2 regions of the Rhodococcus sp. Eu-32 genome follow, and region 2 is predicted to be linked to the other one. Evidence: predicted binding sites of a transcription regulator. Region 2 holds the regulator's gene; the other holds the start of a gene.
The links. Region 2 encodes LexA, which represses DNA repair genes until DNA is damaged. Its sites were predicted from a motif close to CGAACANNTGTTCG; they were not measured.
Positions count from the first base shown of each region.

Region 1: a site for LexA is predicted at 2,742-2,755, ahead of cofD (2-phospho-L-lactate transferase). Genes of this name have one in related genera too.

Region 1 is NZ_QGNK01000015.1:126,005-130,582, forward strand. Features, by position in the region: gene DK926_RS18450 (phosphomannomutase/phosphoglucomutase) at 1-786, opposite strand, end outside; gene DK926_RS18455 (DUF3499 domain-containing protein) at 990-1,406, opposite strand; gene DK926_RS18460 (metallopeptidase family protein) at 1,480-1,962, shown strand; gene DK926_RS18465 (WhiB family transcriptional regulator) at 1,987-2,220, opposite strand; gene cofD (2-phospho-L-lactate transferase) at 3,012-3,980, shown strand; gene DK926_RS18475 (coenzyme F420-0:L-glutamate ligase) at 3,977-4,578, shown strand, end outside.
Region 2 is NZ_QGNK01000030.1:15,079-19,656, forward strand. Features, by position in the region: gene hrpA (ATP-dependent RNA helicase HrpA) at 1-1,127, shown strand, start outside; gene nrdR (transcriptional regulator NrdR) at 1,117-1,581, opposite strand; gene DK926_RS24495 (hypothetical protein) at 1,757-2,089, opposite strand; gene lexA (transcriptional repressor LexA) at 2,373-3,164, shown strand; gene DK926_RS24505 (acyl-CoA dehydrogenase family protein) at 3,331-4,473, opposite strand.

The DNA.
Region 1 (4,578 bases), on a different contig from region 2:
AGACACCGGATCGCCCTTCTCGTCGACGACGAAGCATCGGTCCGCGTCGCCGTCGAACGCGAGTCCGATGTCGGCGCCCGTCTCGACGACGAACTTCTGCAGATCCTTCAGGTTCTCGGGATCGAGCGGGTTGGCTTCGTGGTTCGGGAAGGTTCCGTCGAGCTCGAAGTACAGCGGTTCGACGGTGACCGGCAGCGACCCCAGAACCGCTGGAACCGTGTGTCCGCCCATGCCGTTGGCAGCGTCGACCGCGATCTTGACGCCGGACACCTTCGTCAGGTCGACCAGTTCACGCACGAACGCCGCGTACTCGTCGAGAACGTCGCGCTCCGATATCGTTCCCGGCTCACCTTCGTAGGCGGGGATGCCGTCGACCAGTTCGGCTTTGATCTTGTCCAGGCCGCTGTCCTGACCGACGGGCTTCGCGCCGGCTCGGCACAACTTGATGCCGTTGTACTGCGCGGGATTGTGGCTGGCGGTGAACATCGCACCGGGGCATTCGAGAAGACCGGATGCGAAGTACAGCTGGTCCGTCGACGCCAGTCCGATCAGGACGACATCCAACCCCTGCGCGGTGACGCCCTCGGCGAACGCCCGTGACAATTCGGGAGACGAAGGACGCATGTCGTGGCCGACGACGACGCGGTCGGTCGAGCCGTCCCGCACCAATCTGGCGAATGCTGCACCGACGTCACGTACGAACTCGATGTCGATCTGCTCACCCACCACCCCTCGCACGTCGTAAGCCTTGATGACCGCGTTGACGGACTCGGTAGTTCGTGCCACGAACGACTCCTCGTGATGTGGGTGGGGCGAACGGTCCAGAATTGGATGCGACGATCGAACTCGATCTAAACATCGAACTCGATCACGAATCTTCCACAACCGGGCGAACGGGGCGCGCCGAACTCACCGAGTTGTGATCGAAAGTATGCGAAACACGCTCGCGCAGAACAACTGGCGGCGAGCAGAGACGCAGCGAAGTCAGGTCAGGACGTCGGGTCCGGCAGTACGCGCAGATGTCCACGGCGACCCGTGCGCGCAGGCGGCGGCGTCGGTCGATCCTCGGAGTCCTCTCGACGAGCATGGCGCCCCTCGGACTGTGTGCTCACCTCGTCCGTACGCGGCCGATCGCCGCGGCCGGCCTCGCGGACGGCCTCGGCGAGAGCGGTCAGATCGTCCTCGTCGGGCGAGGTGGAGGAGTAACCGCCCTCGTAGCGGACGAGCTCCCAGCCCTTCGGAGCCGTCGTGGTCGAGGCATGCACTTCACACAGGTCCCACGAATGCGGCTCGTCCACGGTGGCGAGAGGTCCGACGACCGCGGTCGAATCGGAGTAGACATACGTGAGCGTCGCAACGGCCGAACGACTACACCCCGGTCGGCAGCATCCACGCAGTGATCTCACATGCGAGAGACTACCTCCCCCGCTCCGGCCGACCCCTCGACACACCGCGAATCACCGAAGATAACCTCACGGTATGGCCAGAACGGGTTCCGGACACACATCACGATCCGCCGAACGACGCGGTCGCGGGATCCGCGGACCGATCATCCCCCCGGATCTGCCGGGCCATCGCACACGCGCCGACCGCTTCGATCGTGCCGTGCTCGAGGCGTTCGCACGCATCGATCACCGACTGCACGAACGCCTCGAACGTCTCGACATCGCGGTCGACGAGGTCCCGAAGATCAGAGCGATCGACCCGGACTCGATCGATTGGCCACCGGAGGTGGTGGCAGAGGGGCCGGTTCCGCTGTCGCGGCTGGTGCCCGCAGGAATAGACCGGCGCGGAGAGACGACACGCGCCCGGATCGTTCTTTTTCGACGCCCACTCGAACGTCGCGCCCAGCACCCCGAGGATCTAGAGGATCTGCTCTACGAGGTGTTGGTCGAACAGGTCGCAACCTACCTCGGCGTCGAACCCGAGGTCGTCGACCCGGAATTCGACGACGACATCTAGGCCCCGCCGACGGTCGGCGGCTGATCAGACGATGCCGCGCTTGAGCCTTCTACGCTCGCGCTCGGACAGTCCACCCCAGATTCCGAAGCGCTCGTCGTTCGCCAGCGCGTATTCGAGGCACTCGTCCTTGACCTCACAGCCGAGGCAAATGCGCTTCGCCTCGCGAGTGGATCCACCCTTCTCCGGGAAGAACGCTTCGGGATCGGTCTGAGCGCACAGTGCACGCTCCTGCCACTGATCCTCGATCTCTTCGAACATCTGATCGAAGCCGGCGATCAGACTCAGAAGCGGCTTCTCCGGTGCGCGCGACGAGATCTCGTCACCGTCGAAGTCGACGAGGTCGTCGTCGCCTCCGTCATCGTCAATCGAATCGATTGCCGCAGAATCGCTTTCGTCGATCACCGCGGCCGCGAGATACGCGGCGCCCGCGTCGACCGGCGTCACATCCGGCGACGGAGCCACGGACACCGAGGTGGCGTCCGCACCTGCGTCGGCGGTCGTGCCGATCGAGATGTCGATCATGTTGTCGTCGCAGCCGCGTGATGCTGCGCCTGCTTCGGAATCGGTCTGCGGCGCGTGGTTGACTGCGCTGAGGTGAGCACCGGTTTCGCCCCGTGTTTCACGTGTCACGTGCTGGTCGTACATCGCTTCCGCCTCCTCACCTTCGAATAGCGCAGAAAATTCGGTCGGTTCCGAATACCTTGCCCCGCGCCGGTATTCGCTGCCACCCAACGAACCCTCGACCTTTACTACACGTCCCGACGCGATGCCGCCACATGGGAACGCGTGTTCGAATCCAGGGCCACTCCAACGAAATTCGTCGAACGATCGTGGAATGACATACATGTGATTAGACACGCCGGACACCGCTGCGGTCAAGCTGATCGACGATATTCCAATACCATCTTCGGCTCGAATTCGGCACCCTCCCCGAATCGGCGAGCGTCGTCAGCGTGTCGCAGGTGTTCGCGCGTGGAGCGAGCGCCGGACTCGATCCACGAGGCACTCGCCTACCCACGGTTCACGCGCACGGCCTAGGCTTCGACCTTGTGAAAGTTACTGTCTTGGTCGGAGGCGTGGGCGGAGCCCGGTTCTTGCAGGGTGTGAAATCCCTTCTCGGGGAGGACGACGAGATCACCGCGATCGTCAATGTCGGTGACGACGTGTGGATGCACGGGTTGCGCATCTGCCCCGATCTGGACACGTGCATGTACACGCTCGGCGGCGGGATCGACACCGAGCGCGGATGGGGCCGCGTCGCGGAAACGTGGCATGCACGAGACGAACTCGCCGCCTATGGAGCCGACCCGGATTGGTTCGGCCTCGGTGACCGTGACATCGCGACGCATCTCATCAGGTCCAGAATGTTGCGCACCGGATACCCGTTGTCGGCCGTCACCGAAGCTCTCTGCAACAGATGGAAGCCGGGGTTGCGTCTACTGCCGGTGACCGATGACCGAAGCGAGACGCACGTCGTCGTCACCGATCCCGAGGATCCGAGCGGTGAATCGCAGCGCGCAATTCACTTCCAGGAGTGGTGGGTTCGCTACCGCGCACAGATCGAGACACACAGCTTCGCGCACATCGGTGCCGAACAGGCAAGTCCCGCACCGGGAGTGCTCGAGGCGATCGCCGACGCGGATGCCGTGATCCTCGCGCCGTCGAATCCCGTCGTGAGCGTCGGAGCAATTCTCGCGGTGCCCGGCATTCGCAGCGCGTTGCGCACGACGGCTGCGAAAGTAGTCGGCCTGTCCCCCATCGTCGACGACAAACCGCTGCGCGGAATGGCCGACGAATGCTTGTCCGTGATCGACGTCGAGACCACCGCGGAAGCCGTCGGAAAGTATTATGGTGCACGGTCGGACACGGGAATCCTCGACGGCTGGTTGATTCACTCGACCGACACGGCAACGATTCCCGGCGTCGACGTCCGCAGTGTTCCACTGTTGATGACCGATCCCGAGACGACCGCACGGATGGCCGCAGCCGCCTTGCACTGCGCGGGGGTGGACCTGTGAATTCTTCAGTGCCGCAGGACCATTCACCTGGCGGCCGCATCGAGGTCATCCCGGTACCGGGTCTTCCCGAGTTCCGACCGGGCGACGACCTCGCGGGCGCGATCGCCCGCAGCGCCCCCTGGCTTCGCGACGGCGACGTCCTCGTCGTGACGAGCAAGGTGTTCTCCAAGGTCGAGGGCCGACTGGTCGACGCGCCGATCGATCCGGACGAGAGGGACGCCGCCCGACGCCGCCTCGTCGATCAGGAAGCAGTACGCGTCGTCGCACGCAAGGGCCGCACGCTCATCACCGAGAACCGACTCGGGATCGTGCAGGCGGCGTCGGGAATCGACGGATCGAACGTCGATCGCGCGGAACTCGCTCTGCTGCCGGAGAATCCGGATGCGAGTGCGGCAGCGTTGAGATCCGCACTCGTCGGCTCGCTCGGCGTGACCGTCGCCGTCGTCGTCACCGACACAATGGGCAGGGCGTGGCGCATCGGTCAGACCGACGTCGCGATCGGAGCCGCCGGACTCGCCGTCGTCCACGCGTACGCGGGCGCCGAGGACAGCCAAGGGAACGAACTCGTCGTCACCGAAGTGGCGGTCGCCGACGAGAT
Region 2 (4,578 bases):
TCGCCGCTGCGGCATTGAGGTCGATGAAGCCCAGGTCGGAGCCCGTCGTCACGGCCCTCGCGAGGGAGCTTTCCCGCCTCGGCGCGTGCCGCATCGACCCGACGGACTTCGACGTGGCGTCGTTGCCGCCGCATCTGCACATGACCTTCGTCGCGGTCGACGGGAGCGGCACCGTTCTCGGCTCCGACAAGGACCTGGTTCGGCTGCGAAAGACGTTGTCGCCGCGCGTCGATCGCGAGGTCGCAAGTGCCGTCGGACAGGCCGAACGCGCACCGACACTGGCCTGGACGTCGTCCTCGCTCGGCACGTTGGAGGACACCGTCACCCGGTCCGTCGGCGGGCAGACCGTCACGGGCTACCCCGCGCTCGTTCCCGAGAACGGTGGTGTGGCCGTGCGTGTGTTGAGCACACCCGCTCAGCAGCGCGCGTCGATGCGGGACGGAACACGCGCCCTCCTGCTCGAGTCCGCGCCCCGGGGCACCAAAGCGTTGCTCGCGGGCATTCCGACGAAGGAACGTCTCGCGCTCGGACAGAACCCGTACGGCAGCGTCGAGGCACTGCTCGAGGACTGCCGCCGAACCGCCGTCGACGAAGCGATGATGGCGCACGGCGGTCCGGTGCGCAGCCCCGAGAAGTTCGCCGCACTGTCGAAGGCGGTCAACGCAGACACCGCAGCCCGCACGTCCCGGATCGTCGCGCTCGTGCGGCCGATTCTGACTGCCGCGATGGAACTTCGATCGATCCTGGACACGAAGAAGGGCGATGCCGCCGACGACGTCCGTGAGCAACTCGACGGTCTGGTGTTCGACGGCTTCGTCTTCGAGTTCGGGTCCGCTCGTCTCGCGGACATTCCTCGCTACCTGCAGGGCGCAACCGCTCGCCTGAAGTCGTTGCCGAGCAGCGCGTCTCGTGACGATGCGGGCATGGATGTGCTGGATCGCGTCTACGACGCGTACGACCGCCTGCTGAAGTCGCTACCCGAGGCACGACAGAGGAGTTCGGCCGTCCAGGACGTGTTCTGGTCTATCGAGGAACTTCGCATCGGCCTGTTCGCGCAGGGGATTCGAACTGCCTATCCGGTGTCCGAGAAACGAATCATGAAGGCGATGGACGCAGTCAGTCGCTGACGCCGGCCTCGCGATGCGCGCGCAATTCGAGGATCTCCTTCTCGAAATCCTCGGCCGAGCTGAAGGATCGGTACACGGACGCGAAGCGCAAGTAGGCTACTTCGTCGAGATCGCGGAGTGGGCCGAGAATGGCCAATCCGACCTCGTGGCTGGGAATTTCGGCGGATCCGGACGCACGAACCGCGTCCTCCACCTGCTGAGCCAGGAGGTTCAACGCGTCGTTGTCGACATCCCGGCCCTGGCACGCGCGCCGCACACCTTTGACGACCTTCTCGCGGCTGAACGGCTCGGTGACGCCGCTGCGCTTCACGACCGCGAGGACCGCTGTTTCGACGGTGGTGAACCGACGACCGCATTCCGGGCACGACCGACGCCGACGAATCGCCTGGCCTTCGTCCGCCTCGCGGGAATCCACCACGCGCGAATCAGGGTGCCTGCAGAACGGGCAATGCATGTCGGAGCCTCCGTCGTAGCCGATGCACTCCCCGCCATCACCGGTCGAACGCGGAGGACCCGTGAAACACCTAGGACGCACGGGAGGTGCAGGCTCCGAGAATACTCGGAGCGCTACGTGCTGAACTCGATCACCCGTCTGGGACGGAAAGCCGACCACCGGCGACATGACGAGATCATTCTCCCGTGGCCGACGGTACGACGTGCTCCACCGATTGACTGGGCGGCTGCGACGCCGGTTCGAGCTGCCCCGCGCGGAGGTTGGCGAGCCCGACCAGCGCGAGGATCACCACTGCGGTACCCACGACGCCTGCCACGGTGGCCTGCCACGAGATCGACTGATCGGAACGGCGTTCTTCGACGCACGAGTCCGCGTACGCACCCATCGACGACGGCTGATGTGCCGACGGGGCCGAGTGCACGTAGCGACGTCGCGCGGGCGTTGCGCGTCGACGGGAGGGACGCGCGACCGGGCGGACCACCCGAGGGTCTGAAACCGTGATGCTCATCGAGATCTCCACTGCTGTCGACGATGATCGAACACTTGCCTTCGTTCCATTCGATCAGGCGTTCGATGAACGCTTGTTCGAAGTTCTATCACGCGGGTCCGACAAAGTCAGTAGAAAATGCGACACGGATCGAACAGATGTTTGATCGAACAGCGTCGACGGGCTAGATTCGTGTCAGAAACCACACGTCACACCGGCACCACTCGAAATGGCGTCACAGAACCACAGGCGACAGCCACACCAGCATCGGCAACGCACGCCGAGACGGCAGGAGGATGCACGTATGAAGGACGAGACCTCGTCAGGGTCTACACCGGCACCGAAGTCCGCCGGATCCAGGTCTGCCGGCAAGAGTTCGGCGGGCAAGCCTGCCGCCGTGCCGACGGCGAAGGCCTTCGAAGGAGAAGGCACCGACATCAACGCGGGGCTCACGGAGCGTCAGCGCAAGGTACTCGAGGTCATTCGCGCATCGGTCACCGAGCGCGGGTACCCGCCGAGCATCCGTGAGATCGGTGACGCGGTCGGTCTGACGTCGACGTCGTCGGTCGCCCATCAGCTGCGGACGCTCGAACGCAAGGGATTCCTGCGCCGTGACGCGAACCGTCCCCGTGCGGTGGATGTTCGCGGACTCGACGAGGTGCAGGCCGATCACGCAGCCGCCGTCGCCGACGGTTCGGCTGCCGCCGAGGATCAGCTGCCGACACCCACGTTCGTGCCCGTCCTCGGACGTATCGCCGCCGGTGGCCCGATTCTCGCCGAGGAAGCCGTCGAGGACGTCTTTCCGCTGCCCCGCGAACTCGTCGGCCAGGGGTCGTTGTTCCTTCTCAAGGTCGTCGGCGAGTCGATGATCGACGCCGCGATCTGCGACGGCGACTGGGTGGTCGTACGGCAGCAGAGCGTGGCCGACAACGGCGACATCGTCGCGGCGATGATCGACGGCGAGGCCACCGTGAAGACGTTCAAGCGGTCGAAGGGCGATATCTGGCTCATGCCGCACAACCCATTGTTCGAACCCATTCCGGGCAACGACGCCGCAATCCTGGGCAAGGTCGTCACCGTGATGCGCAAGCTCTGATTCCACGAACGACGAAGCCCGCGTCCACCGAGGTCGTACTCGGTGAGCGCGGGCTTCGTGCTGTCGTCCGGGCCGCATCCCGGCCGGAGCGAATGTGGCCTTCCGGTCACTCGGAGTGACCGAATGTCACCCTCGGCCGGGAAAGAGAAAGGACGGGAAGGCGGAACTACAGGTCCAGCCCGCGCCCGATGATCTCCTTCATGATCTCGGTGGTGCCGCCGTAGATCGTCTGGACGCGTGAGTCCATGTACGCCTTGGCGATCGGGTATTCCTTCATGTAGCCGTAGCCGCCGTGCAGCTGCAGGCACCGATCGATCAGCTTGACCTGGTTCTCGGTCGTCCACCACTTGGCCATCGCAGCTTCCTGCACCGTCAGCGTTCCGGCGTTGAGCAGTTCGATGAACTTGTCGACCATGATGCGGGTCGCCGTGGTCTCGGTGGCCAGTTCGGCCAGTACGAAGCGGGTGTTCTGGAACTTGCCGATCGACTTGCCGAACGCCTTGCGGTCGCGGCAGTACTGAATTGTCATGTCGAGCGCGGACTCCATGGCGGCGGCAGCGACGACGGCGATGGACAGTCGCTCCTGCGGGAGGTTCTGCATGAGGTAGATGAAGCCCATGCCTTCTTCGCCGAGCAGGTTCGCAGCAGGCACTCGAACGTCGGTGAAGCTGAGTTCGGCGGTGTCCTGCGCCTTCATGCCGATCTTGTCGAGATTGCGGCCGCGTTCGAAGCCGGGCATGTCCCGTTCGACGACGAGCAGGCTGAAGCCCTGCGCGCCCTTGTCCGGATCGGTGCACGCGACGACGATGACGATGTCGGCGTTGATTCCGTTGGTGATGAACGTCTTCGACCCGTTCAGCACCCACTCGTCACCGTCACGAACGGCTTTGGTCTTGATGCCCTGCAGGTCGCTGCCGGTGCCGGGCTCGGTCATCGCGATCGCGGAAATCAGTTCGCCCGAACAGAATCCGGGCAGCCACCGCTTCTTTTGCTCCTCGTTGGTGAGCTTGATCAGGTACGGCGCGACGACGTCGTTGTGCAGTGTGAAGCCGATGCCGCTGTAGCCACCCCTGGTCGTCTCCTCGGTGACGATGGAGTTGTACCGGAAGTCCTCGACTCCCCCGCCGCCGTACTCCTCGGGCACGGCCATACCGAGAAAGCCTTGCTTTCCGGCTTCGACCCACACGTCACGGTCGACGATGTTCTGCTCTTCCCACGTCGCGTGATTCGGAGCGACGTGTTGTTCGAGGAACTTGCGGTACGACTCGCGGAAGAGATCGTGCTCCGGATCGAACAGGGTGCGTTCCACTTCATCACTCCTCATCGGTACTGCCGGACGGCATGGAACCTCGCCGCCGACGGTTGGCGTAGTTCGAACACTACGACCGAACCGAGTTCGCAGTCGATGACCGTT